One region of the Pseudomonas frederiksbergensis genome, then DNA from elsewhere that is predicted to be linked to it. Evidence: predicted binding sites of a transcription regulator. Region 1 holds the regulator's gene; each other region holds the start of a gene.
The links. Region 1 encodes FliA, which starts transcription of late flagellar genes. Its sites were predicted from a motif close to CTAAAGTTTNNNNNNNNNNNGCCGNTAA; they were not measured.
Positions count from the first base shown of each region.

Region 2: the regulator FliA is predicted to act here: its motif matches at 3,952-3,979, upstream of flgM (flagellar biosynthesis anti-sigma factor FlgM).
Region 3: the regulator FliA is predicted to act here: its motif matches at 5,624-5,651, upstream of BLL42_RS19750 (flagellar protein MotY).
Region 4: the regulator FliA is predicted to act here: its motif matches at 5,420-5,447, upstream of BLL42_RS00830 (methyl-accepting chemotaxis protein).

Region 1 covers NZ_CP017886.1:1,234,574-1,241,809, forward strand. The annotation lists gene BLL42_RS06225 (protein-glutamate methylesterase/protein-glutamine glutaminase) at 1-604, opposite strand, end outside; gene BLL42_RS06230 (chemotaxis protein CheA) at 654-2,888, opposite strand; gene BLL42_RS06235 (protein phosphatase CheZ) at 2,942-3,730, opposite strand; gene BLL42_RS06240 (chemotaxis response regulator CheY) at 3,762-4,133, opposite strand; gene fliA (RNA polymerase sigma factor FliA) at 4,299-5,039, opposite strand; gene fleN (flagellar synthesis regulator FleN) at 5,036-5,866, opposite strand; gene flhF (flagellar biosynthesis GTPase FlhF) at 5,981-7,236, opposite strand, start outside.
Region 2 covers NZ_CP017886.1:4,399,191-4,406,426, reverse strand. The annotation lists gene flgD (flagellar hook assembly protein FlgD) at 1-103, opposite strand, end outside; gene flgC (flagellar basal body rod protein FlgC) at 119-562, opposite strand; gene flgB (flagellar basal body rod protein FlgB) at 566-973, opposite strand; gene cheR (protein-glutamate O-methyltransferase CheR) at 1,218-2,045, opposite strand; gene BLL42_RS21050 (chemotaxis protein CheV) at 2,091-3,023, opposite strand; gene flgA (flagellar basal body P-ring formation chaperone FlgA) at 3,105-3,866, shown strand; gene flgM (flagellar biosynthesis anti-sigma factor FlgM) at 4,017-4,343, shown strand; gene BLL42_RS21035 (flagella synthesis protein FlgN) at 4,392-4,859, shown strand; gene BLL42_RS21030 (flagellar brake protein) at 4,955-5,701, shown strand; gene BLL42_RS21025 (MFS transporter) at 5,758-7,146, opposite strand; gene BLL42_RS21020 (glutamine synthetase family protein) at 7,218-7,236, opposite strand, start outside.
Region 3 covers NZ_CP017886.1:4,117,167-4,124,402, reverse strand. The annotation lists gene BLL42_RS19780 (Rnf-Nqr domain containing protein) at 1-149, shown strand, start outside; gene nth (endonuclease III) at 174-812, shown strand; gene BLL42_RS19770 (PA3496 family putative envelope integrity protein) at 920-1,102, shown strand; gene BLL42_RS19765 (response regulator transcription factor) at 1,289-1,915, opposite strand; gene BLL42_RS19760 (hypothetical protein) at 2,400-3,107, shown strand; gene BLL42_RS19755 (argininosuccinate synthase) at 3,305-4,522, opposite strand; gene BLL42_RS19750 (flagellar protein MotY) at 4,652-5,560, opposite strand; gene pyrC (dihydroorotase) at 5,717-6,763, shown strand; gene rnt (ribonuclease T) at 6,760-7,236, shown strand, end outside.
Region 4 covers NZ_CP017886.1:173,462-180,697, reverse strand. The annotation lists gene treZ (malto-oligosyltrehalose trehalohydrolase) at 1-674, opposite strand, end outside; gene glgA (glycogen synthase GlgA) at 688-2,256, opposite strand; gene BLL42_RS00835 (DUF411 domain-containing protein) at 2,774-3,217, opposite strand; gene BLL42_RS00830 (methyl-accepting chemotaxis protein) at 3,372-5,366, opposite strand; gene BLL42_RS00825 (hypothetical protein) at 5,771-6,307, shown strand; partial or broken gene BLL42_RS30940 (aldo/keto reductase) at 6,336-6,437, opposite strand; gene BLL42_RS30740 (hypothetical protein) at 6,496-6,627, opposite strand; gene BLL42_RS00820 (hypothetical protein) at 6,785-6,973, shown strand; gene BLL42_RS00815 (fe2+ zn2+ uptake regulation protein) at 7,200-7,236, opposite strand, start outside.

The sequences.
Region 1 (7,236 bases):
TACCAATGGCAACCAGTTTGTAGGCTTTGCGTTTCGGTGCCGGTGACGATGTGCTGGCAACAGGCGCACGCGCGGGAATCGGTGCCGGTACCGGACGCGCAGGCGCAGGCGCAGCTGTAGCTGCACTGCTGCCGAAACTCAAAGGTGCCGGCGTTGGGGCTGGCGCGGCCGCTGGAGCTGGAGCGCTGTAAGCGCTGAAACGACGGTTACTGCGCGAAATGCTGTGGACCTTTTCGCACAGCAGTTGCTTGACCTTCTCGGGGTTGCGCGAGATGTCTTCGAAATTCTTTGGCAGGAAATCCACCGCGCCAGCGTCCAGCGCATCGAGCGTGACCCGAGCGCCTTCGTGCGTCAGCGAGGAGAACATCAACACCGGGGTAGGACAGCGCTGCATGATGTGCCGCACCGCCGTGATGCCATCCATCATCGGCATCTCGTAGTCCATGGTGATCACGTCTGGCTTGAGGGCCAGGGCCTGATCGATCGCCTCTTTACCGTTGGTCGCCGTACCGACAACCTGGATACTAGGGTCCGCCGAAAGAATTTCCGAGACGCGGCGGCGGAAAAAACCAGAATCATCCACCACCAGGACTTTGACTGCCATAAACACTCCGTTAGACGGAGCGAGGCTCAGTCGCCCCGCTCCGCCAGAATCAAATACGCCGTGCGGCGTAACGCTTGAGCATGCTCGGAACATCGAGAATCAAGGCGATGCGGCCGTCACCGGTAATGGTGGCGCCGGACATGCCCGGGGTTCCCTGGAGCATTTTGCCCAATGGCTTGATGACCACTTCTTCCTGGCCCACCAACTGATCGACGACGAAGCCGATCCGCTGAGTGCCCACCGAAAGGATCACCACATGGCCTTCACGCTGCTCTTCGTGAGCGGCGGAGCTGACCAGCCAGCGCTTGAGGTAGAACAATGGCAGTGCCTTGTCCCGCACGATCACCACTTCCTGACCGTCGACTACATTGGTGCGCGACAAGTCGAGGTGGAAAATCTCGTTGACGTTGACCAGCGGGAAGGCGAAGGCCTGGTTGCCGAGCATGACCATCAGCGTCGGCATGATCGCCAGGGTCAACGGGACCTTGATGACGATCTTCGAACCCTTGCCCTTGGTCGAGTAGATATTAATGGTGCCGTTGAGCTGGGCGATCTTGGTTTTCACCACGTCCATGCCCACGCCACGCCCGGAGACATCAGAGATCTCGGTCTTGGTCGAGAAGCCCGGAGCGAAGATAAGGTTGAAGCAGTCGGTCTCGCTGAGACGGTCCGCCGCATCCTTGTCCATCAAGCCTTTCTTCACGGCAATACCGCGCAGAACATCAGCGTCCATGCCCTTGCCGTCATCAGAGATGGACAGCAGGATGTGGTCGCCCTCCTGCTCAGCGGACAGGATCACCTTGCCGCTGCGGGGCTTGCCCATGGCTTCGCGATCAGCCGGCTCTTCAATACCGTGGTCGACGGAGTTGCGCACCAAGTGGACCAGCGGGTCGGCCAGGGCCTCGACGAGGTTTTTGTCGAGGTCGGTTTCTTCGCCGACCAGCTCCAGGTTGATCTCTTTCTTCAACTGGCGCGCGAGGTCGCGAACCAGTCGCGGGAAGCGCCCGAAGACTTTCTTGATCGGCTGCATCCGGGTCTTCATCACCGCGGTCTGCAAGTCGGCCGTGACCACGTCGAGGTTCGACACGGCCTTGGACATGGCTTCGTCGCCGCTGTTGAGTCCCAGACGAACCAGACGGTTACGCACCAGTACCAGTTCGCCGACCATGTTCATGATTTCGTCGAGGCGCGCGGTATCCACACGTACGGTGGTCTCGGCTTCACTGGCCGGTTTTTCCGGTGGCGGTGAAGCAGGTGCGCGAGCTGGAGCCGGTGCAGCAGCGGCGGCAGGCTTCGGCGCTTCAGCTTTTGGCTCGGGCGCTGCTGCGACAGGCTTGGGTGCCGCGGCCTTGGCGACCGGAGCCGCCACCGAAGCAGCAGAACCTGTGCCGACCTCAGTGAACTGGCCTTTGCCATGCAATTCGTCGAGCAGCGATTCGAACTCGTGATCGGAGATCAGATCACCGCCAGCGGCAGCAGCCACAGGTACCGCTGGCGCCGGAACGGCAGCAATCGCCGATTCCAGAGCATCAACGGCGAAGTTGCCTTTGCCATGCAACTGATCGAGCAGTGCTTCGAATTCGTCGTCGGTAATGTCGGAGCTGTCGCCTGCCGCTTTCGGGGCAGCCGGTGCGGTTGGCGCTGCCACCGCGTCGGCGGCGAACTGGCCTTTGCCGTGCAGCTGATCGAGCAACGACTCGAACTCGGCATCGGTGATTTCATCGCTGCCGGCAGCCACTTGAGGTGCCTGGGCAACGGATGCTTGGGCCTCAGCCTTGACCGCGTTCAGCGAGTCGAGCAGCAGTTCGAATTCGTTGTCGGTGATGTCGCCCGATTCGCTTTCAGCGACAGGTGCTTCGACCACCTCGGCAACAGGTGCCGCCACATCGGCCGATTGAGGTTCGGCCAGACGGGCCAGAGCTGCCAGCAGTTCTGGCGTAGCCGCAGTGATCGGTGCACGCTCACGGACTTCGCTGAACATGCTGTTCACCGCGTCCAGCGCTTCGAGAACCACGTCCATCAGTTCCGAGTCGACGCGACGCTCACCCTTGCGCAGGATGTCGAACACGTTCTCGGCGATGTGACAGCACTCCACCAGCTCGTTGAGCTGGAGGAAGCCGGCGCCCCCTTTTACAGTGTGAAAACCGCGAAAAATTGCATTGAGCAGATCCGCATCATCTGGCCGGCTTTCCAGCTCGACCAGTTGCTCGGACAGTTGCTCTAGAATCTCGCCGGCCTCAACCAGGAAATCCTGAAGGATCTCTTCATCGGCGCCGAAGCTCATTAAGGGGTGCTCCTAAAGGTCTAAAAACCTAAAAAACCTAAAATGCTAAAACTCTAAAATCCTAGGCTGGATAACAAATCGTCCACATCGTCCTGACCGGACACAACGTCTTCTCGTTTATCGGCATGAATCTGCGGACCTTCACCCTGCGAGAGATGTTTTTGCGGATCTTTTTCAGCCAGCATCGCTTCACGGTCATGTTCGATGCCCGCAAAGCGGTCCACCTGACTGGCCATGAGCACGAGCTTGAGCAGGTTGCTTTCGACTTCGGTGACCAATTGGGTCACGCGCTTGATCACCTGACCGGTCAGGTCCTGGTAATCCTGAGCCAACAGAATATCGTTGAGGTTGCCCGAGACGACCTGAGCCTGCTCGACGCTACGCGTCAGGAAACCGTCGACGCGCCGGGCCAGCTCACGAAACTCTTCGGCACCGACTTCGCGGCGCATGAAGCGCCCCCAGTCTGCGCTCAAGGCCTGCGCGTCAGTGCTCAGACCATTGACCAGCGGAGTACTGTTCTCGACCAGGTCCATGGTCCGGTTCGCGGCCGCTTCGGTCAGCTTGACCACATAGGACAGGCGCTCGGTAGCATCCGTGATCTGCGAAACCTCCTCGGCTTGCGGCATGTGCGGGTCAATCTGAAAATTGACGATCGCGCTATGCAATTCACGAGTGAGCTTGCCCACCTCCTGGTACAGGCCGCGGTCACGGGTCTGGTTGAGCTCATGGATCAGTTGCACAGCGTCGCCGAACCTGCCCTTTTCAAGGCTTTCGACCAGTTCCTGGGCATGTTTTTTCAGAGTCGATTCGAAATCGCCCTGTGAAGATTCTCTTTGCTCCATAGCTCCCCCCGTGGCGCAGTGGCTCCGCACATCAACCGATGCGTTCGAATATTTTTTCGATCTTCTCTTTCAACGCCTGGGCCGTGAAGGGTTTGACCACATAGCCGTTTACACCGGCTTGAGCGGCTTCGATGATCTGCTCGCGCTTGGCTTCGGCAGTGACCATCAACACCGGCAGGTGCTTGAGCTTTTCATCGGCGCGCACGTGACGCAGTAAATCGATACCGGTCATGCCAGGCATGTTCCAGTCCGTTACCAGAAAGTCGATGCTCCCGCTGTTGAGTACCGGAATGGCAGTGACGCCATCGTCGGCCTCGACCGTGTTGGTGAACCCAAGGTCACGCAACAGGTTTTTTATGATCCGCCGCATCGTTGAGAAGTCATCAACGATGAGGATTTTCATGTTCTTGTCCAATTCGACCTCCAAGCAGTCTTAAACGCGTTCAGCACCTGAACACGCCATTCAATCAATCAGGCAGAGCACTCAACGACTGTCGGAGCACAACGGATGAAGACCGACACAGCTTTACGCCATGCCTGTTTCGTTCGCAGTGTCCCCACACTGCTGTCAGCGCGCTCGCCACTCCCCCAAACGCCCCCGCAAACGGGCCGCGCACTGGCTGTGTAACTGGCTGACCCGCGATTCACTGACCCCCAGGACCTCACCGATTTCCTTGAGGTTCAGCTCTTCGTCGTAGTACAGCGCCAACACCAGTCGCTCACGCTCCGGCAAATTGGCAATCGCATCCGCCAGTGCAGCCTGAAAGCGTTCATCTTCCAGGTCACGCGACGGTTCGAGATGAGCACTCGCGCCATCCTCGTGCAGTCCTTCATGCTCGCCGTCCTGCAACAGATCGTCGAAGCTGAATAGGCGACTGCCCAAGGTGTCATTCAAAATCCCGTAATAATCGTCGAGACTCAATTGGAGTTCGGCCGCAACCTCGTGATCTTTAGCGTCACGCCCGGTTTTAGCTTCAATTGAGCGAATCGCGTCACTCACCATCCGGGTATTGCGGTGGACCGAGCGTGGCGCCCAGTCACCCTTGCGGACTTCATCGAGCATCGCGCCACGGATACGTATCCCCGCGTACGTCTCGAAACTCGCGCCTTTGCTCGCGTCGTATTTGGTCGACACTTCAAGCAAACCGATCATTCCTGCCTGGATCAGGTCTTCGACCTGAACACTGGCCGGCAAGCGGGCCAGCAGGTGATAGGCAATGCGTTTTACCAGTGGCGCGTAACGCTCGATCAGCTCGTACTGCGCGTCACGCGCCGACTTTTTGTACAGGTTGTAACCGCTGGCTGTCATAGAACCGGACCCGCAGTTTGCTGCACCAGACGCTCGACGAAAAACTCCAGGTGCCCACGCGGGTTGGCAGGCAGCGGCCAGGTATCGACTTTCTGCGCGATGGCCTTGAACGCCAGCGCACATTTGGAGCGAGGAAACGCTTCATACACAGCGCGCTGCTTCTGCACGGCCTTGCGCACGCATTCGTCGTAAGGAACCGCACCGACGTATTGTAAGGCGACGTCGAGAAAGCGGTCCGTGACCTTGGTCAACTTGGCGAACAGATTCCGTCCTTCCTGAGGGCTTTGCGCCATGTTGGCCAGCACGCGGAAGCGGTTCATGCCGTAATCGCGGTTGAGTAGTTTGATCAGCGCGTAGGCGTCGGTGATCGAGGTCGGCTCATCGCAAACCACCAGCAACACTTCCTGGGCTGCGCGAACAAAACTGACGACCGACTCACCAATACCCGCTGCCGTGTCGATCACCAATACGTCGAGATTATCGCCAATGTCGCTGAATGCCTGAATCAGGCCTGCATGCTGGGCCGGGCTCAGATGAACCATGCTCTGGGTACCGGACGCTGCGGGAACAATACGAATTCCGCCCGGCCCCTGAAGTAATACATCACGCAGTTCACAGCGGCCTTCGATGACGTCGGCCAGCGTACGCTTGGGCGTAAGCCCCAGCAGGACGTCGACGTTCGCCAGCCCCAGATCGGCGTCCAGCAGCATGACGCGCCGGCCGAGCTCAGCAAGAGCCAGGGACAAGTTCACTGACACATTAGTCTTCCCGACGCCACCTTTGCCGCCGGTCACTGCGATCACCTGTACGGGATGCATGCTGCCCATGTTCGTTCTTTACCTTGTCTTGCTTAGACGCGGGCTACATGACTGGCTGCGCGCTCACTTCGGAACAATGCATGGCAGGCCATCGATGTAGATACAAATCTATTCATTATTACCTCAGCCGACGCGCTTGGTCGGGCTGTGGTAGAGGTCAGCGAACATATCAGCCATGGCTTCTTCGCTGGGTTCTTCCTGCATCTGCACGCTTACTGCGCGACTGACCAACTGATGCCGGCGCGGTAAATGTAGATCATCCGGGATCCTTGGCCCATCGGTCAGATAAGCGACAGGTAATTCGTGACTGATTGCCAGGCTCAGCACTTCGCCCAGACTCGCCGTTTCATCCAGTTTAGTCAGGATGCAGCCTGCCAGCCCGCACCGCTTGTAACTGTGATAAGCGGCCGTCAGCACCTGTTTCTGGCTGGTAGTGGCCAGCACCAGATAATTCTTCGACTTGATCCCGCGACCGGCCAGGCTTTCCAGCTGCATGCGCAATGCCGGGTCACTGGCCTGCAGACCGGCGGTGTCGATCAACACCACACGCTTGCGCAGCAGCGGATCAAGGGCTTGAGCCAGGGACTGGCCCGGGTCGACGTGAGTCACCGGGACATTGAGGATACGCCCCAGGGTCTTGAGTTGTTCCTGAGCGCCAATGCGGAAGCTGTCCATGCTCACCAGCGCGATGTTCTGCGCGCCGTACTTGAGCACATAACGTGCGGCCAGCTTGGCCAGTGTCGTGGTTTTGCCCATGCCGGCAGGGCCGACCATGGCAATCACGCCCCCCTCTTCGAGCGGTTCGATCTCAGGGGTGACGATCATCCGCGCCAGGTGCGCCAACAACATGCGCCAGGCCTGACGGGGCTCTTCAATTTCAGTAATCAGTTCCAGCAGATCGCGCGACAGCGGGCCGGACAGGCCGATGCGTTGCAGGCGACGCCAGAGATTGGCTTGCTGCGGACGACTGCCTTGCAACTGGTTCCAGGCCAGCGAACCCAACTGCACTTCGAGTAATTCACGCAAACCATTGAGCTCGAAACGCATCGAGTCGAAAGCGCGCGGATCGACCCCGGCAGCCGGTGCTGGCGCGGGAGCAGGACGCGACCGCTCAGCGAAGCTCGGCTCGACCAAAGGTTCCGCAGCAGTCAGCGGCAGGCCGGCGAACAGCTGGCGATTGGTACCGACGCTCGCGTCGCCCTCACCATCGCCACGCAGGCTCAATTCAGCCTGAGCCGTGACGATCCGCGACTGGGTCTTGCGCAACTCGTCTTCGAGTTCGATGTTCGGCACACGCGGGGCCAGGGCCGACAGCTTGTAATCCAGGGCGGCCGTCAGCTCGACACCACCGGCGATCCGGCGATTACCGATAATCGCGG
Region 2 (7,236 bases), 2.6 Mb from region 1:
TGGCTGCGGCAAGGCCATTCGCAGCCGTACTGGTGCTCTTGACCGAAGAGTTCGCCAGGAGGTCGGTCATGCTCAGGCTGCTGGTGGTATCGGTAACACTCATCGAAGTCGCCCCTTATCACTGACCGAGGGTCAGGACCTTCTGCATCATGGTTTTGGCGGTGTTCATCATTTCCGCGTTGGTCTGGAACGAACGACTGGCAGAAATCATGTCAGCCATTTCCTCTACCACGTTGACGTTGGGGTAATAAACGTAACCCTTGGCGTCAGCCGCCGGATGGTTCGGCTCGTAGCGTGCTTCGAGGTTGCTTTGATCTTCGACTACGCCGAGTACCTGCACGCCCTGGCCGGCAGCATCCTGATTCTGGAACAGCGAATCGCTGCCACCGGACTGACCGCCCTGGAACATGGTGGCGAACACCGGGTGACGAGCACGGTAGGTCTGATCGATGCTCGAAGAGACGGTCTCGGCGTTGGCGATGTTACTGGCGACGGTGTTCAAGCGAGTGGTTTGAGCACTCATGCCGCTACCGGCAATGTTGAAAACACTGGACAGAGACATGAATTACTCCCCGCGCAGGGCTGAGACCAGCCCTTTGAATTTGCTGTTGAGCAGCGTGAAGCTGGCCTGGAAGTTGACCGCGTTTTCCGCGTAGTTCGACTGTTCCAGCTGGGCGTCCACGGTATTTTGGTCAATCGACGGTTGCATCGGCGTGCGATACAGCAACGACTCGTCACCACTGCTCAGACCTTGGGCTTCGATATGACGGCTATTGGTCATGTTCAAAGCAAAGGTGCCGTTCTTGTTCTTGTCGCTCTGGGCAGCCAGCACCGACGAGAAGTCCAGATCCCGAGCCTTGTAGTTCGGGGTATCGGCGTTGGCAATGTTGTTGGCCAGGACTTCGGCACGCTGAGCGCGGAAGCCCAGGGCTTGTTCGTGGATACCGAGCGCTTTATCGAAGCTGATGCTCATGTCGGAAACCTTTGGGTGACCTGATTTTTCGTAACAGGGGTGTAGCAAGCCTCGTGCCAGCTTATAAAACCCCGTAAACCGGGGCTTTGCGGGCAGCGGCAAAGCGGCAATGCCAGAAAAGCGGCAACTGATTTCCGTCGCCTGCCGCTTTTCTGCCGCCTCCCGCAGTAGATTTGGCAGGCAAAAAAAAACGGGAGCCCTTGAGGACTCCCGTTTTTTTTATGCAGTACCGACTACCGACCAATCACTTCGCCTGGTAGATGATCCCCGGGCTGCACTGGACCATTTGGTAATGATCCGGCAACCCGTTCAATGCTTCGGAAGCCCCCAGGAACAGATAACCGCCCGGCTTCAGCGTGCTGTGAATCCGCATCAGGATGTCTTTCTTCACTTCGGCAGAGAAGTAGATCAACACGTTACGGCAGAACACGATGTCGAACTTGCCGAGACTGGCGTAGCTGTCCAGCAGGTTGAACGAGCGGAACTCTACCCGACTCTTGATCGGTGCCTTGATTGCCCATCGCCCCGGCCCTTTCGGATCGAAGTAACGTTGCAGCCGCTCCGGCGAAAGACCGCGACCAATCGCCAGGCTGTCGTACTCGCCAGTCTTGCAGTTGGTCAACATGGTTCCGGACAGGTCGGTGGCAACGATCTGCACCCCCATCTTCAACTGCCCCATATTGACCCGCTCGAACTCGTCGATCGACATCGAGAGCGAATACGGTTCCTGCCCGGACGAGCACGCGGCCGACCAGATCCGCAGACGCTGCCCGGGACTGGCCTTGATGGACTCAGGCAGCACTTTGTTCTTCAAGACTTCAAACGGATAGGTGTCACGAAACCAGAGGGTTTCGTTCGTCGTCATCGCGTCCACCACCATCTCGCGCAAACCACTGCGCGGCTGGGTCTGCATGCGCTGCACCAACTCCCCCAAGGACTTGATGCCTTGCTGTTCCATCAGTTTGTTGAGACGGCTCGACACCAGATACTGCTTGTTCTCACCGAGCAAAATGCCACAGGCCTTTTCCAGGAAGACCCGGAACTGTTCGAAATCCAAATTACCCGTAGACAATGATGCTGCCTCTTAAATCGTGTTGACCGCCAGGAGCGAAGGCCACTAGCTGTTGTCTGCTGCTTTGATCCGGTCGACTACCCGGGATGCCAGGTCATCAGGACGGAATTTGGCAAGGAAGTCATCGGCACCGACTTTCTTCACCATCGCCTGATTGAACACACCTGACAACGAAGTATGCAGGATGATATGAAGCTTTTGCATGCGAGGGTCGCTGCGGATCTCGCTTGTAAGGGTGTAACCGTCCATTTCGGGCATTTCGATGTCAGAAATCATCATCAAAAATTCCTCTTCCGGCTTCTTGCCTTCGTCGACCAGTTTGCGCAGATAGTCCAGCGCTTGCCGACCGTCGTTCAACGAAACAACTTCAACCCCCACCGTCTGCAGACAACGCGTGATCTGTTTGCGCGCCACCGACGAGTCATCGACCGTCAGCACGCGCAAGGAAATCGCCTTGTGCTGGGTTTCGACATCCACCACACCGAAGGAAATGTTCTCCGAGGTTGGCGCAACTTCCGCCAGGACCTTTTCCACGTCGATGATTTCGACTAACTGATTGTCGACTCGAGTCACAGCGGTCAGGTAATGATCGCGACCCGTGCCCTTGGGCGGCGGATGGATCTCTTCCCAGTTCATGTTGACGATCCGCTCGACCGACCTCACCAGAAACCCCTGGGTCTTGGTGTTGTACTCCGTAATGATCACGAAAGGATTGCTTTGATCCCGCAACCCGCCTGAGCCGGTCGCCATTGCCAGATCCAGAATCGGAATGGTTGCCCCCCGAATATTCGCCACGCCGCACACGACAGGACTGGACTTGGGCATCACGGTCAGTTTGGGGCATTGCAGCACCTCCCGAACCTTGAACACGTTGATCCCGTAAAGCTGCTGGCCGTCGAGACGGAACAACAACAGCTCCAGGCGATTCTGCCCTACCAGTTGCGTGCGCTGGTTAACCGAATCCATTACACCAGCCATGCCCAGACTCCTACATCAACGCTAAGTGTGTTGCGACGCACATTCATCACTAAACGGCACGGCGCTTGCTTTTTAACTGCTATGAACGCAAAAACGACATTTTCCCGACGCCTGACATCAATGTGCCGCAAATTCCTCGGCGCTATGTCAGCCGTATGCCTGTTGAACGCTGGCAGCCCTGCCTTTGCTGACCCGGTTACCTTGCCTGATCTACTTATCGGCGTCACTCAGGGCTTTCTTGAATTCACCGTAGAAGACTATCTGGCCACCAGTCAAACCGAAGGGCGCTACGAAATCGAGGTCAACAAGCTCGACCCGCGCATGTACATGCCGGCGTGCGACAAGGAATTGACAGCGACACTGGAGAGCCCGGCCATACCTTTAGGCCGGGTTACGGTGAAGGTCCGTTGCGACGGGGCCGCCCCCTGGACCGTCTTCGTACCCGCTCAAGTCCGCCTGTTTCGTGAAGTCGTCACGACCACCCGCCCCCTCAGACGGGCCGGGATCATCGAGCCCTCAGACGTGATGCTGCGTGAGCGCGATATCAGCCTGATCAATCAGGGATATCTGACAAACGTCGATCAAGCCATCGGACAAAAACTTGTCCGACCAATGGTCAGCGACCAGGTCATTACACTCGTCCATCTGGAGCAGGCAGAAGTCGTGCGCAAGGGCGATCAGGTGGTCATCACCGCCCGCAGCGGCACGCTCAGTGTGCGGATGCCGGGTGAGGCGCTCTCCAATGGCGGCCTGAGCGAGCAGATCAGAGTCAAAAACCTCAACTCTCAACGGGTCATCAAGGCGCAAGTCATGGCCCCGGGGCAGGTGGAAGTTTCCATGTAGATAACTGGCGCGCAACCGTCCTGTTCCCTAAACTGTGCCTCACGCAGGGCAAATACCGACGCGCCCGAGCTCATCAATATTGAGCCTAAAGTTTTTCCGGGTATGGCCGAAAACATGGCAAGCGTCCAAATCCCCAGAGGTTTTTTTATCATGGTCATCGATTTCAGCCGTTTAAACAGCTCCCCCACGCTCGCAAGCAGCACGCGGACCAGCGCCAACAAGGAAACCGGTGATGCCGGCAAATCCGCGCCGCTGAGTACCTCGACCGAACAGGTCAGTGCCACCAAAAGCGGGGAATCGGTACACCTCAGCAATGAGGCTCAACAGTTGCAGAAGATCACTGACAAGCTGCGCGATCAGCCTGCCGTCGACAACGCCCGCGTGGCCGAGTTGAAAGCAGCGATTGCCGATGGCAGCTATAAGGTCGACAGCAACCGTGTAGCCAGCAAACTGCTCAACTTCGAAGCCCAGCGCTAGCCAAAGGCCTGCGCCAGGCTTTTGGACGCTTAAAACCCAAGGCCAGCCATGCACGACACTAATTTACTGCAACTGATCACCGATGACTTTGCTCCAGCTCAACAGTTGCTGGAGCTGCTGAAGACCGAATCCCTCGCCCTGCACGGCCGCGACATGCCGCAGCTCGAAGATATTCTGGCGCAGAAACAGGCACTGATCATTCTGCTGGAACAGCATGGCCGCAAACGCAGCGAAATTCTCGCAAGCCTGAACCTTCCTGCCAGCCGCGCAGGTCTGGAGCAGTTCGCCGCTCACTCAAGTATCGGCGATCAGCTGCTGACCCAAAGCGACGCTCTGACCCAACTGCTTGCAGACTGCCAAGCCGCCAACGAGCTCAATGGCCGCTCGATCCAGGTGCAACAAGCCACCACCGCCAATCAGCTGAAAATCCTTAACGGTGGCGAGCCTCCAGCACTTTATGACGCCCGTGGATCAACCTCCATGCTTGCGAAGCCCCGCGCACTCAGTCAGGCTTGAACTCATAAATAAGCGCGCTCTATCAAGGCACGAAACATGCTGGCAGAATGCTGGCTCTTGCGTGTGATCGTATTCTGTCTGGAGATTGATAAACCGTGTTCAACGCCTCAAGCGCGGAAGATGCTCCGCAGCCACCCAAGGTGCTCCGCACCCCGCTGGAAATCACCGGCAACCTGCGGATGCTGCAAGAGAGCCATGATCCCCTGATCATCACGTTCCATGAACGCAGCCAGCGCTTTCAGAGCTATCTGGTCGATGTCGATCGTGACAGCAACATGATTGCACTGGACGAAATGATCCCTCGCGATGGCGAACGCTTCCTGCTTGCCGGTGAAGCTTTTCGGATTGAAGGCTTTCATGAGGGCGTACGCATTGCCTGGGAAAGCAACGGCGCACTGACCATCGACGAGTCCAACGGCGGCCGCTGCTACCGTGGCACGCTGCCCGATGAAGTGGTTTATCACCAGCGTCGCAACGCGTTTCGCGCAGCCTTGAAACTGGCACAACTGGTGAACATTGAACTCGGTGGCGAAAAGCTCAAGACGCCCGTCAGAGGCAAACTGCTGGACATCTCGGCGACGGGTTGCAAGCTGCGCTTTGATGGCGACATTACCAGCGGGCTTCAACTGGGTCAGGTTTATGAACGCTTCATCGCCGCCCTGCCCTTCGGCAGCATGACCGCACCGGTCGAGCTGCGTTATCTGCATCACGAAGAGAAAATCGACACCACCTTCGCCGGCGTACGCTTCCACAACATGAGCGGGCTGGTGCAGCGTCAGGTCGAGCGCTTCGTCTATCAGTTACAACGCGAAGCACGCCGCTTCGACAAAGACGACATCTGATCCAGACGCTTGAAAAAACGGGCAGCCCCTTTCGGTGACTGCCTGTTTTTTTGCCTCTAAGGTCTGGCCTCGGTAAAGCTTTTCGGGTGCTCTGGCCCAGGATCATCAGACTTTTCGTCAGAGCCGCCGACGTCCTCCGCGTCGGACTTTGCGTCCCGCTCAGGATCCGGATCAGGGCTCGCGCCATTTTGCATCTGGTCATGCACGACCTGCTCATCGACCCGCGGATCGAGAGCCGCCACCAGTGGCGAACTCGACATGCTGTCTGGCATGGCCACATGATGCAGCGGCGCGTCTTCCACCTGATGCAGATTGGTCACCGCTTTCGGCCGGATGCGCCATACCAGCACCAATGCGAAGAAACTGAAGAACGCATACAGCATCTGACTGCCGAACACCTTCATCAGCACACCCGCCACCAACGGCCCGATGCTCGCCCCCACACCGTAAGTCACCAGCAACATGGCGGTCAGCGATACCCGCCGATCGCCCTCGACGTGGTCGTTGGAAAACGCCACCGCCAACGGGTAAAGACAGAACTGCACCAGTGAGCAGGCGAAGCCAGCGATGAACAGTACCTCAAGCGGCACCTGCGGCATGATCGCCAACGGCAACGCCGCCAACGCCAGGCAGAAGGCGAAACTGCGAATCAGCAGCGCCCGATCATAACGATCCGACAACCAGCCCAACGGCCACTGCACCAGCAACCCTGCAAAGATGCAGCTCCCCATGAACAGACCGACCTGCTCAGTGGAAAGCCCTTGCTGAGACGCGTACAACGGCGCCAGACCATAGAACGAACCGACGATCAGGCCAGCGCCGAGCACCGTACTGAGTGACTGCGGAACCCGCTTCATGAAAAAGCGCGGCTCCATCGGTGCCGGGTGCAAGGGGGCCGGGTGAATCCGCCGCGTCAGCGCGACCGGCACCAGGCACAGCGCAAAACACAACGCCACCAGCATCAGCAACTCCAGACCCAAGGACGGGTGCATGACCAGAATCAACTGACCCAGCACCAGCCCCAGGTACGAAGCGATCATGTAGCCGCTGAACACCAGCCCACGCTGCTTGGCATCGGCCTGCTCGTTCAGCCAACTCTCGATGACCATGTATTGGCACATCATGCCCAGGCCGACGATCATCCGTAGCACCAGCCAGGCCGGCAACCAGTCGATCAGCCCGTGCCCCAGCACCGCTGCACCAACGATCCCGGCACAGGCCGAGTAGGCCCGAATATGACCGACCCGGGCGATCAACCGGTGGCCGATTTTCCCGCCCAGCACCAGGCCGAAATAGTTGGCCGCCATCAGCGCGCCGACCCACAGACTGTCGACATGGTCCGCTGCCAGGCGCAAGCCCAGGTAAGTACTGAGGAGGCCCGAGCCGATCAACATCATCAGCGAGGCGAAATAAAGCGCTCGAAAGGATTTCCAGATTTGGCGCATCGGCGTTCCGAGCGGCTCCTTGCAGTGAGTACCGGGCTACCGTCAACGATAGCCCGACAGCGACGAAACGGTTAGGCCTGGGCCGCTAAA
Region 3 (7,236 bases), 2.9 Mb from region 1:
CCGGGTTTGCCGACGCTAACGGGCAAGGCTGGCTGTTTGCCGCTGACGGCGGCATACGACTGACCATCCTCGCCCCCGGTGGGTTTATCCTGCTGGGACTGCTCATAGCCGCCAAACAAGCCTGGCCTGGTGCCTCAACCTCACATTGACCGCCTCAAGGAACTGCTCTACTCATGAATGCCGCAAAACGCCTGGAAATTTTCCGCCGGCTTCACGAAGACAATCCAGAACCGAAAACCGAACTGGCCTACTCATCGCCCTTCGAATTGCTGATCGCCGTGATCCTTTCCGCGCAATCCACTGACGTGGGCGTCAACAAGGCCACCGCCAAGCTGTTTCCGGTGGCCAATACCCCGGCAGCGATTTATGCGCTGGGTGTAGAAGGATTGTCCGACTACATCAAGACCATCGGCCTGTTCAACAGCAAGGCCAGGAATGTCATCGAAACCTGCCGAATGCTGGAAGAACATCATGGTGGCGAAGTACCGCAAACCCGCGAGGAACTGGAAGCGCTGCCCGGGGTAGGTAGAAAGACCGCAAACGTGGTGCTCAACACGGCTTTTCGTCAGTTGACCATGGCCGTTGACACGCATATTTTCCGTGTCAGCAACCGCACAGGGTTAGCGCCAGGCAAGAATGTCGTCGAGGTGGAACAGAAACTGATGAAGTTTGTACCCAAAGAGTTTTTGCTCGACTCCCATCACTGGCTCATCCTCCACGGGCGCTATGTTTGCCTGGCTCGCAAGCCCCGCTGCGGCAGCTGTCGAATCGAAGACCTGTGCGAATACAAGCAAAAGACCTCTGACGATTGAGGTTCTATTGCTTTTATTGATTGACCGATTGAAAAAATCTTTTTTACCCGCCGGGAGAATGTCGATATAAGAGGCGCCAATGGCAGTCTTAGCCTGGAGTTAACCTTATGAGCACTGGCAAAGAACAACTGGACACAGAAGACGACTTCATCTCTGTTGAAGCCGATGATGCCGAGCCTGTGGTAGAGGTAGCGAAGACCAACCTGAGCAAACGTCGCACCATCGATAATCTCCTGGAGGAGCGCCGCTTGCAAAAGCAAATAGCCGACGATTACGATTTTGATCTTTAACACCTGAAAGCCTCCCGAAATGGAGGCTTTTCACCAAGCCCTCAGCCGCTGGGCAATGCCCTCTGATTCAATGAGTCCAGAGCGGCCGGGACATCAGGGCAAGCCATCCTGCGACTCAAAATCCGACCAGACTTCGCTTACCTTCAAGCGCTTTCCATGCGCAAAGCACTGCTCGCCCCGAGCGATTCAAACCAGACCATTACGCTGCGCAAGCTCGATCAGGTCTACCAGCGAGCGAGCATTGAGTTTTAATAGCAGACGCGTTTTGTAAGTACTGACGGTTTTATTGCTGAGGAACATTCCATCGGCAATTTCCTTGTTGGTCTTGCCTCGGGCCAACTGTTGTAAAACCATCATCTCCCTTCCAGACAGACGATCCACCATGTCTGCTTCACTCGCATTCCCCAAACTTGAGCGAACCGAGTGCAAGGCTTGATTCGGAAAATAGCTATACCCGGACAATACAGCCTTGATTGCACTGAGCAGCTCGGTGAGGTCCTGCTGCTTACAGACATACCCGGCTGCCCCTGCCTGCATGCAACGCATTGAAAAGTGACCGGGGGCCTGCGACGTCAAGACCAGCACTTTCAAAGGCATGGTGGTCGAGGTCAAGCGTGCAATAACTTCCAGGCCATCCAGTTTCGGAATACCAATATCCAGTATCACGATATCCGGCATCTGTTCGCGGGCAAGTTGCAGGGCATCTACACCATTGTCCGTTTCGGCAATGACTTCGTAGCCATGACGCTCCATTAGCATACGTACAGCAAGACGAATGACGGGGTGATCATCCACGATCAGCACTTTATTCATGGGCAAGTCCAATTTTCGCTGTTCGAATTTTTAGAGACCGCACAATAGCGTAGTCGTTTCGACCTTGGGATGCTGCCCACCCCAACCACCCGCACCGAGAGACAATCCCTACAAACAACAAGGATTCCCCCTACAGGTTTTCATAAAAAACAATGTCGCTTAAAGTTTACTCGAGGCTTTACCCTCCTCCGATCAACTGCTTTCTTCAGCGGACATCAAAAAAACACGCTGACAATACACACTCCATCCCGGCCAATCTGGAACATGAACCCACTGTCAAAAAACAACCAACTCTCGCCCCCCCTTACATAAATCACACCAAAAGAAAGCTATTGATCCGTTTAAAACAGTGATAAAACTGCAAAGCAGACCGATCTACAACTCCCTTACAAACAGCCATTGATTGATACCAGACAATAACTATTACTTAACATTTTCGCCCACAAGGAACCCACTATAGAACTCTACTTAACGAGCAATAAAAATGAAAAAAACTCAAAAAAAAATATCCAACCCGATGACCATAATTGCGATATTTGCGACACTCTCCGAAACCTCGGCGGCCCTATCGCTACCCTTCCTTGACAACGAGGAGCGCCAGACTTACATCTGGTTCCTGATCAGCTTCCCTTTTTACCTGCTCTTTCTATTTTTTATCACGCTAAACCTTAACTACAAATCACTGTATGCACCTTCTGACTTTCAAAAGAGCAAGCAATTTGTAAAAGTCATCGACGATGCTGCTCGACCCCAAAAAAACAGAAACACCGCCACCAACGACTCTGTTGAGGAGGACAATCAACCGATTTCAATCAAAGGCGGTAAACCCGACTATCTACTCCAGAGCGCGCCCGCGCCACCCGCCTATATAACACTCATCGCGAACCTGTCGAGCCAACACCAAGTGTCTTTACCTGCGTCGATATCGATATACGGCATGCAAATCATTGATACACGGTGGATTCGTAAAAAGAAAGATTTCGACAGTTTGATGAGCACTCTCTATTTAAGGAAACACCACCACCGTGACATGATCATCTTTCTGACGAGCGACGAGTCGGAACATCTGATTAACGAAAGAGCACTCAAAAAATCAGATGCAAAAGCCAAAGAGTCCAAAGAGTCCAAAGAGTCTTTTTACATGATTTATAACTTGAGCACGCTGGCGATGACCGTCGTCAGCCAGCACTGACACCCACCCTGTATCAGTGGCCGGGCAAATAGTCTCTGACACCGACAGAACAGAAAGGAGGTACAGACAATCCAGGAGGTCAAAGCCACCGGACTTAGTGACGCAGATTCAGGAGACAAACATCCACACACGATTTCTTCGATCACATTGTGGCCCCATTACAAACGGGGCCACAATGGCTGATCATGCCAACAGCATCAGAACAGCTTGCGGCCTTTGTTTGCGGCGATGCGCATACGCAGAGCGTTCAGCTTGATGAAGCCAGCGGCATCAGCCTGATTGTAGGCGCCGCCATCTTCTTCGAAGGTGGCAATGTTGGCGTCGAACAACGACTCATCAGACTTGCGACCGGTGACGATCACGTTGCCCTTGTACAGTTTCAGACGAACCACGCCGTTTACATGCGCCTGGGAAGCATCGATCATCTGTTGCAGCATCAGACGCTCAGGGCTCCACCAGTAACCGGTGTAGATCAGACTGGCGTATTTCGGCATCAGCTCGTCTTTGAGGTGAGCCACTTCGCGGTCCAGAGTGATCGATTCGATCGCCCGGTGAGCACGCAGCATGATGGTGCCGCCAGGTGTTTCGTAGCAACCACGGGACTTCATGCCCACGTAGCGGTTCTCGACAATATCCAGACGGCCGATACCGTGTTCGCCACCGATACGGTTCAGGGTCGCCAACACGGTAGCCGGGGTCATTTCGACGCCGTCCAGTGCAACGATATCGCCGTTGCGATAAGTCAGCTCCAGATACTGCGGCTTGTCGGGAGCGTTCTCCGGGGAGACCGTCCAGCGCCACATGTCTTCTTCGTGCTCGGTCCAGGTGTCTTCCAGCACGCCACCTTCATAAGAGATGTGCAGCAGGTTGGCATCCATCGAGTACGGAGATTTTTTCTTGCCGTGACGTTCGATCGGGATCGCGTGCTTCGCGGCATAATCCATCAGCTTCTCGCGGGACAGCAGGTCCCACTCGCGCCAAGGGGCGATTACTTTCACGCCTGGCTTGAGTGCATAAGCGCCCAGTTCGAAACGAACCTGGTCGTTGCCCTTGCCGGTCGCGCCGTGGGAAATGGCGTCAGCACCGGTTTCGTTGGCGATTTCGATCAGGCGTTTGGCGATCAACGGACGAGCGATGGAAGTACCCAGCAAGTACTCGCCTTCGTAAACGGTGTTGGCGCGGAACATCGGGAAAACGAAATCACGCACGAATTCTTCGCGCAGATCGTCGATGTAGATTTCTTTTACGCCCATGGCTTGTGCCTTGGCGCGGGCCGGCTCGACCTCTTCACCCTGACCCAGGTCAGCGGTAAAGGTCACCACTTCACAGTTATAAGTATCCTGCAGCCACTTGAGGATCACCGAAGTGTCCAGGCCGCCGGAATACGCCAGAACGACCTTGTTTACGTCCGCCATGCCATCACTCCACGGGGTTCTACGGAAAGCCAAGAAGTCTACCGCTGCGAGAGGATAAATTACAGAGGCGCGACAGCTTATGATGATGAAGCGACAGATTATGTCGAGCGAGCGACGATTTCAGCCGGTTCAGGAGGTCGTCGCGGCACCGCTTGCCGAGCTGACTTGCGGAGCCGGTTTGTCGGTAGGTGCAACGCGCTCGAGATGAACGTTGACCCGGCGATTCCTGGCCCGATTGGCGGTGTTGGTGTTAGGGGCCAACGGATAACGTTCGCCGTGAAAACGCATCGTGATCTGTGATTCTTGAACGCCATTGGCCTTGAAGAAGTCCATCACCGCCAGCGCTCTGCGCCGGGACAGATCACGATTGGTCAGGCGATTGCCGCTGTTATCGGAATGGCCGTCGAGTTCGATGTGATTGACCGTCGGGTCGGCCTTCATGAAGCTCAGCATGACCTGCAGCTTGGCTTTGGCTTGCGCGTCCAGATCGATACCACCACCAGGAAAACCAACCTCAGCCTGCTTCACCTGCTCGTAATTCATCGGCAACAACTTGGCGACACACGCCTGATAATCGGCGTAGGCCTTGCTGAAACTGACCGGCAGCAAACGAACTTCCGACACACCGCCATCGCGCGAATAATGGCGAATCAGCGGACTGCGACCGTCCATCAAACCACCGATAAGGCGTCCGGCCTGGAGTTGCGAACTGTTGAACAGCACATCACCGCTGCCGACTTTGACCGAACCCAGATTGATATCGCCGCGCCCCGGTTGCCAAGGCGCCTCGGCGGCCAGCAACGTCGCCGAACCACCGGCGATCATCGGGTTGTAGGCCTTCAGACGAAAGGTTGCCTGCTCGCCTGCTCGTCGCACGAACTCGCCCGAGCCGAAATCAGCAATCGGTTGGGTCAGGCGGCATTCGAACTTGTCGCCTTCGACCGTCCACTCGATGCTCTCCAGACGCGTCTGGAAAGTGAGCGCCATCGCAGGAAGGCTGGCAAACACGCTGAGCAAGGCTAAATAACGCTGGCGCACGGGAGGCTCCACTGGCTTCTACAACAAAAAGACCGATACATATAATTACGGCATACCTTTGTCATATCGGAAGCTTGCTGCAAAACTTGATAGCGAGTGCCTGGATGAGTCTTTTCCGGTAGCATTCCCTTGAGTTTGACCCGCCTGGAATCCCCAATGTCCGACCGCCTGACCCTGCTGCGTCCCGACGACTGGCATATTCATCTTCGCGATGGTGCTGTGTTGCCCAATACTGTCGCGGATGTCGCGCGCACCTTTGGTCGCGCCATCATCATGCCTAACCTGGTACCACCGGTGCGTAACGCCGCTGAAGCCGACGCCTATCGCCAGCGTATTCTCGCTGCGCGCCCGGCCGGCAGCCGTTTCGAACCGTTGATGGTGCTCTACCTGACCGACCGGACTACACCCGATGAAATTCGCGAGGCCAAGGCCAGCGGTTTCGTTCACGCCGCCAAGCTGTATCCGGCTGGCGCGACCACCAACTCGGATTCCGGTGTTACCAGCATCGACAAGATATTCCCTGCGATCGAGGCCATGGCCGAAGTCGGGATGCCCTTGCTGATTCACGGTGAAATCACCCGCGGCGACGTTGATGTCTTCGACCGCGAAAAAATCTTCATCGACGAGCACATGCGCCGGGTCGTGGAACGTTTCCCAACGCTCAAAGTGGTGTTCGAACACATCACCACCAGCGATGCCGTGCAGTTCGTCAACGAGGCTTCGGCCAACGTTGGCGCAACCATTACCGCTCACCACCTGCTGTATAACCGCAACCACATGCTGGTGGGCGGGATTCGTCCGCACTTCTATTGCCTGCCGATTCTCAAGCGCAATACCCATCAGGTCGCCCTGCTTGACGCCGCCACCAGCGGCAGCGAGAAGTTCTTCCTGGGCACAGACTCGGCCCCGCACGCCCAGCATGCCAAAGAAGCCGCGTGTGGCTGTGCCGGTTGCTATACCGCTTATGCAGCGATCGAGATGTACGCCGAGGCCTTTGAACAGCGTAATGCGCTGGACAAGCTCGAAGCCTTCGCCAGCCTCAACGGTCCGCGTTTCTACGGCCTGCCGGCGAACACCGATCGCATTACCCTGGTCCGCGAAGAATGGACCGCCCCAACCAGCCTGCCATTCGGCGAGCTGACTGTCATCCCGCTGCGCGCCGGTGAAAAACTGCGCTGGCGCCTGCTGGAGGAACACGCGTGAGTGAAGACCATTTCGACGACGAACAGGAAGGTTCAGGCGGAGGTGGTTCACGTCACCCGATGGCAGCCAGGTTCCGTGGATACTTGCCAGTTGTCGTCGACGTTGAAACCGGTGGTTTCAACTGTGCCACTGACGCCTTGCTGGAAATTGCCGCCACGACCATCAGCATGGACGAAAAAGGTTTTGTGTACCCTGATCACACCTACTTCTTCCGTGTAGAACCGTTCGAAGGCGCCAACATCGAAGCCGCTGCGCTGGAGTTCACCGGGATCAAGCTCGATCACCCCCTGCGCATGGCCGTCAGTGAAGAGACTGCCCTGACTGACATCTTCCGTGGTGTGCGCAAGGCTCTGAAGGCCAACGGCTGCAAACGGGCGATCCTGGTCGGCCACAACAGCAGCTTCGACCTGGGCTTCCTCAATGCCGCCGTTACGCGCCTGGACATGAAGCGCAATCCGTTTCACCCGTTCTCC
Region 4 (7,236 bases), 1.1 Mb from region 1:
CAAGGCGTGTGCAGGTCTTCGCGAAAAAAGCCTTTGGCGTAGTGATTCAGGTCATTACCGTCCGGACCGAAATGGTTGTAAACCACGTCGATGATCACCGCCACGCCCAAGCCGTGGGCGGTATCGATCAGATGTTTGAGCGCTTCAGGCGTACCGTATGACGACTGTGGCGCGTAGGGCAGCACGCCGTCGTAGCCCCAATTACGCTCGCCGGGAAACTGCGCCAAGGGCATCAGTTCGATCGCTGTAACGCCCAGTTCGGCCAGCCGTGGCAGGTGTTTTTCGACCTCGACAAAACCGCCCAGCACACCCACATGCAGTTCGTAGATCACCGCTTCATGCCAGGGCCGGCCTTGCCAGAAGCAGTGCTGCCAACGGTAAGCGTGCGGGTCAACCACCACGCTGGGTGACGTAAGACTGCCGGCTTGCGCCCGGGACGCGGGGTCCGGCACGTTCCGTTCGCCATCGATGTTGTAGCGATAGCGGGTGCCGGCCGGGCAATGGGTCTCGATCACGAACCAGCCGTCCGCCTGGGGTAGCATCGGCAGTGATTGCCCGTCTTCAAGCTCGACACTCACATAAAACGCATCGGGTGCCCACAAGGCGAAGCGGGTGTGTTCGGCATCCAGCATGACGGCGCCGTGGGGCCAGGTTTCCAGAGTCCGTAACGGCATTCAAGGATCCCTCTCACGGCTTGACCGACTGACCCAACGCCTTGGCGACCAGTTGCTCATAGAGCTCAGCATAGGGCTCGACCGCCTTGCACCAGTTGAACGGCGCGGCCATGGCCCGGCAGCGCATGGCGTTCAACAGGGCCGGGTAGGCGAACACCTTGAACGCCCGACGCAAGGCTTCCTCGTAGCTGGCAACCGTGGATTCATCGAAGAGAAAACCGGTGACGCCATTTTCGATGGTGTCGGCCAGCCCTCCGGTGTTGCGTGCGACCGGCAACGAGCCGAAACGCTGTGCATACATCTGGCTCAAGCCGCAGGGTTCATAGCGTGAGGGCATCAACAGGAAATCACTGCCGGCAAACATCCGCCGCGCATCGGTTTCGTTAAAGCCGATGCGCACACCGATCTGCCCTGGAAAACGCAGGGCCAGGGCACGCATGGCTTGTTCCTCTTCCGGCTCGCCCCGGCCGATGATCGCGATTTGCCCACCCGAAGACACAATAAACTCGGACACGGCTTCGGTCAGGTCCAGGCCTTTTTGGTACACCAATCGCGAGACCACCGCGAACAGCGGACCCTTGGAGTCTTTCAGACCGAACAGCTCGCGCACGTGGGCAGCATTCACTGCTTTGCCGTCCCAGTCGCCGATGCTGAACGGGCAATACAGGTGGGGATCGGTCGCAGCGTCCCAACTTTCGTCGATGCCATTCGGGATGCCGCTGAGCAGACCTTGCTGGGTCTTGCTGGCAAGGAAACCGTCGAGACCGCAGCCGAAGGCCGGGGTGGTGATTTCCTGGGCGTAGGTCGCGCTGACGGTGGTGATATGGCTCGAATAGGCCATGCCAGCCTTGAGGAACGACAGTTTGCCGTAGAACTCCATGCCTTCCTGTTGCAGGGCATGTTCGGGAATACCCAGTTCGGGGCAAGAGGCGAGGCTGACCACGCCTTGGTAAGCGAGGTTATGAATGGTGAACAGAGTCGGCGTGCGCTGACCACGCCAGTGCATGTAGGCCGGGGCCAAGCCTGCGGGCCAGTCGTGGGCGTGCACCAGATCCGGGCGCCAGTGAATCTGTGCCAGATTGGCGGCGATGTCGGCGGCTGCCAGGCCCAGACGGGCAAAACGAATATGGTTGTCCGGCCAGTCGCGGCCATTGTTGGCGCCGTAGGGCGACCCCTCACGCTCGTACAGTTCGGGGCAGATCAAGACGTAGATGACCAGCCCGTCCGGCATGTCCATGCGGCCAATCTTGCAGGGGGGCAAGGCCGCGTGACCGCCCAGTTCGCCGATGATGTGGATCGGGTTTTCGCTGTGCATCACTTGCGGATAACCGGGAATCAACACCCGAACATCGTGCAAATGGGCCATGGCTCGGGGCAATGCGGCAGAAACGTCACCCAAGCCACCGGTTTTCACCAGATCGGCGATTTCCGAGGTCACAAACAGCACTTTCTTCTTGTTTGGATTCTGACGTGGAGCGGGCAGTACCGTTTTCGCACCCGGGGCAAGAACCGACATCGAGGTCGGCTCGCCAATTTGCTGGTGAGAACGCTCTCCCTGGATTTCTAAAGCGGCACTGTTCATGTGTTTCTCCCGTTTTATTGATCTGTTTCAGGCATCTCACCCCACGATGCAGGCGGCCAGTTCCTGTGGCCGGGCGCAAAAGCGCTACGCAAGGAACAGCAAACGCTGGTCGATGCGCTGAATCTCAAAGGCTGTAGTGGTCGTTGCAAGGATTGCACCAGTCGCTGCGGCCTTACCTTTAACCTGACCCGTTACTTCGGCAGAAAGTTTCGAGTTTTTCCCCACAAAATGACCGGCCGGTTTCCAGTCACGAAATGGAGTCTAGGTCAGAACTTAGAGCGGAGTGTGTGACGTTTTGAAATTGTTCGACAATCGGTTCTGCCGCCACGATTTCCGGGCTCAATGAGCTGCACCCGCACCGACGAAGTGCAAGTTCTTTCGCAGCCGAGGCACAAAAAGAGGGAGAGGGTTGCCAGAGAGTGGGGCGAGGCAAAGAGCCGTCCGCACTCTATTGGTGCGGATGGCAGCAGCAGAAAAAGCGTTCGCTATCGCGTAGACACCGCAAAAGGATTTGCGATTACCGGGCCGGGTAGTCGGCGATCACTTCATCGGTGCCATTCCTGGTCAACCCCATGACCTGATAAGCATCGGCCATGCCCTCCATTTCCATGCCTGGCGAGCCCATGGGCATGCCCGGAGCGGCCACGCCGAGCAGGTCGGATTTACTCAAGGCCAGTACCTGTTCAGCGGGAACATGGCCTTCGACGAATTTGCCGTTGATCACAGCGGTGTGACATGAAGCCAGTCGCGGCGGGACGCCAAGGCGCTGTTTGACTTCGCTCATATTGGCTTCGACGTGGTCGTTGACCTTGAAGCCGTTGGTTTCCAGATGCACGATCCACTTTTTGCAGCAACCGCAATTGGCATCGCGGTGGACATCGATCGGAATCAGCTCGGCCGCCTGGGCCAGGGAGCTGATGAGCAAGGCAGAAAGGGCTGCCAGACGCAGTGTGGTTTTCATCGGTTATCTCTCGCTGATCATTTCACGCAGCGCATTTTGACCATTTTCCCCGATGAAGCAGGGCACTTATGTTTCAACGTTATACATAGACATCCCTTGAAGGCAGATCTTGACAGTTATGCCCACGCGAAACGCGCGGGCGTCATTGCCTGGCTCACTTGACCTTGAAGCGCCCCATGATCGAACTGACCCGAGTATTGGCGTCCAGCAGCTGGCGAGTATTGAGCTCGGTAGCGTGACCGCTTTGCACCAGCTCTTCGACCATATGGCGGATCTGCACCATGCTGCGGTTGATTTCCTCGGTCACCGCGCTTTGTTGCTCGGCGGCGGTGGCGATCTGGGTGCTGAGGCTGTTGATGTGGCTGACCGAGCCGGCCATTTCATCGAGCCCGGCGTTGACTCGCGCTGTCGCATCGGCGGCGGACTGACAGCTGGCCTGGGTGTTTTCCATCGCCGCCACCGAAGAGCTGACACCTTGGGTCAGGCGGGTGAGCATCTCGTTGATCTCCGAGGTGCTGGCCTGGGTACGGGCGGCGAGGGCGCGTACTTCATCGGCGACCACTGCAAAGCCTCGACCTTGTTCGCCGGCCCGCGCGGCTTCGATCGCGGCGTTGAGTGCCAGCAGGTTGGTTTGTCCGGCAATGGCACCGATCACCCCGAGGATTTCGGTGATGCGCTGGGCGTCCTGCTGCATGCTTTCGACTTTGTGGGTGGCGCTGGCCACTTCGTCGATCAACGCGATCACGCTGGTTGAGGCTTCGCCCACCACCACCCGCGAGCGGTCCGCGTGTTCGTTGGCACGTTGGGTAAACGCGGCGGTTTCGGCAGCATTCTCGGCGACGCTATCGGCGGTAGAACTCATCTCGGTGATGGCGGTGACGGTCTGGTCGGTCTCGGAGGCGTGACGCTGCAGGATCTGGTTGGTGTGTGCCGAGGTCTGTTGCAGTTTGTCCAGGCTTGAGGCCATGGCGCCTGTGGCCTGAGTGACTTCGCCGATCATGTTTTGCAGGTAGGCGATGAAGGTGTTGACCGAATGGCCGATCGCGCCCAGTTCATCCTCGGCGCGAATGGTGATGCGTCGGGTCAGGTCGGCGTCGCCGCCGGACAGTGCATCAATGTTGGCTTTCAAGGCTTTCATACGCTGGATCAGTTGGCGGATCGCATACATTTGCAGCAGCACCAGCAGCAGGACCATCGGGATCTGCAGCAGACTCAAGGTGCTCAGTACATCGTCACGCTGAGCGGTGATCAGCGTGGTCGGCAGGGCGGTGGCGAGGAACCACGGGGTGCCCTCGATCGGTCGCATGAAGAAGGTGTTCGCCACGCCTTGATTGTCGAACTCGACGCGTTGCAGCGAGGTGTTACGGCGCTCAAGCGCGGTTTTGATCTGCGCGGCAAACGGCGAGTTGCCCGCCAGCTCACTGATGTTTTTCAAGACAATCGGGCCACTGATGCGCGAGCTGTTGCTGATGATCTTGCCGTCGGCCTCGACAATCAGCATTTCGGCGCCCAGGTCTTTTTCCTTGCGCGCCACCAGTTCATTGAAAAAACCCAGGGTGACGTCAATGGTCGCGACCCCGTACGGCACGCCGTTGCGCGCTATCGCCATGGCGCAGTTGGTGCGCGGTTCGGCGCTGGCGTCGTCCTTATAGGCCGCGGCCCAGGCGCATTGGCCGCGGGGTGTCTGCATTCCGCCCTTGTACCAGGACTGGTCGTAATAGTTGGGCGCCGCGTCACTGTTCCAGAAGGTGTTGACGGCCAGCTTGCCCGACGCATCCCGGTGCCAGAAGGTACTGAATTTGTTGCGTCCGGCTTCGCGCTGGCCAGGCAATGGCCAGATCCCGCCACCAAACACTTTCAGTTCACCGTACTGGTCCACCAGACCAGGCAACACGGTGTCGATGGTCGCGCTGTCGAGCAGGGGGATGGTCTGGGTGATGCTGCGTTGCTGCGCTTGAACCTTGTTCAGTTCGCCCTGGATCTGTTCGGCCACTTCGGCGATGCGGTTCAGGGCCACCTGTTCTTCCGTGTGCCGGAGTTTCGGCGCGACCAACTGGCTGATACCCACCACTGTCAAGGCGAATAACAGCAGGATAAACAGCACCAGAAACAGCGTGTAACGGGCTTGAATGGTACGGAGTGCGGGCATTGAACCTGTCCTTGTGCTAAGCGCTCTTGTTGAATTGGTGCGGCGTTTAGCAGCTATCGGCCTGCGGTAGACGGCCTTTAGTACTATGGTCCCAAAACAGGCTTTTTATGGACGACCGGTCAGTCACGGGCGTGAGCCATGTTCGCTTTCATCCCGGACTGGCAACGTGTTTTTTCCGCGGTTTCAAGCGAATTCAATGATGGTCTGATGGTTAAACAATGGTTTCAAGCCAATGGATTCAAGGGTTTGGTGGTTTGTATCCGAATTGTACAAGAATTGTAAAAGGCTGAAATATTTGTAGGTGGAGGGGCACTGGCACATTGATACTTGCGCGCAATTCCATCGGTTGAATAAGGACTTTTTATGGTCGCCTTACAAGGACGTCTGCGCACAGGGGCATTGTCATGACGATCGGTTATGTCGGAGGCTGGACCAGCAAGGCCGGTTTACTGGTTCGCGAGGGCGGAACGGGGGGCAGTAAACCCGTGTCGCAGAGCGTCAAGGTCAAGCAGATGCTCGCATTGGTGGGTAACGACCCATTAGCACTGAACACTGCAAAAATGAACGAGCAGAAGCTCTACAAGAACTTCAAGGGATTCGACCCCGAGACGGTCACGGTCAAACAGCTCGGAAACGTCAGCGCCTTTTTGCGGGATCGGGGTTTGATCAGCGATGTGACGGCTCTGACGCTGCTCAACGCCGGCGACAAGTTCGATCGCTTTGGGGTGCAGAAAAACCCGGATGAAAAATTCAATGCGCTGGAGTACTTCGCCACGCAACTGGACAACATTCAGAGCAATAACCTCAAAGGTAACAAGTACGCCAATCACCTGATCCCCGAGTACAAGAAGGCGATTTATGTACTGCAGAACCTGAAAACCTATGGCATGGGCAACGGCACAGCTGTTCCGAACACCAAAGGTGTCAACGGCAAAGCCTGATCCTCAAGCGCAACAGGTCCGTCACACATAGCAGCTCTTCGCTAGTGTGCGGACCATCAATATCGGCGGTATCGAGCAAATTGATGCCCAATTCCAACGCGCGATGCAATGTCGTGGTGTTCTCAATAGTTGTCAACTATTGAGAACAGGGGAGCACTTAATGAGGTGAGCGCGCCGCTTAAAACAAGTCAACGGCGGTAGTAGCCATCATGGTAGTAGCGGTGGTCGCCATGCCAGCCACCTCCGCATGGGAAACATACGCAACCGCTCATGGTCAGGATAATCAGCAGGGGAATCAGCAGTGTGATTCGACGGAACATTTCTCAATCCTCATCGTTTGAACCGCATGAAGCCAAAATGCTTCATGGGCTGTAACATGAGACCCCGCTTGCAGCCGCTCATCCCCGAAGAAGCGTATGAGCTTGGCATGCGCCACGATACAAACCGGATACATATGTTCAGGTTCAGGAACCCGTAATGACCCAGTCGCAACGTTTGAAATATTCGATTCTGATCTCCCTTGTCGTGCTGGGGATCATGCTTGGTCTGTCGTACATGCAGAGCACCGGAATGATCAGCGAAAAGTTGTTCCAGTACATCGCTATTGGCGTGGCGGTGGTCGTTGTAGTGATCAATGGGGTGATGCGGCGCAAGGTCAAACCTTAGGCTCTGTACGAAAACTCGCCGAGCGGCGATCAGGCAAGGCAAAAACAGGCGAGGAACGGCTGGGGTCGCACGCGACTTTAGGTCCCTAAATGAGCATTATCCGCTGCGCGACCCCTTCGGGCCGTCCTTCGGACGTTCTCACTCCGTTCGTCCGAGCCTGTTTTTAACGCAGCCTGGTCGACGCGCAGGCAGTTTTCGTACAGAGCCTAGGCGACGCGGTAACGCGTCATTGACTGCCGTAGAGCACGGCTGCGGCTTGCGGG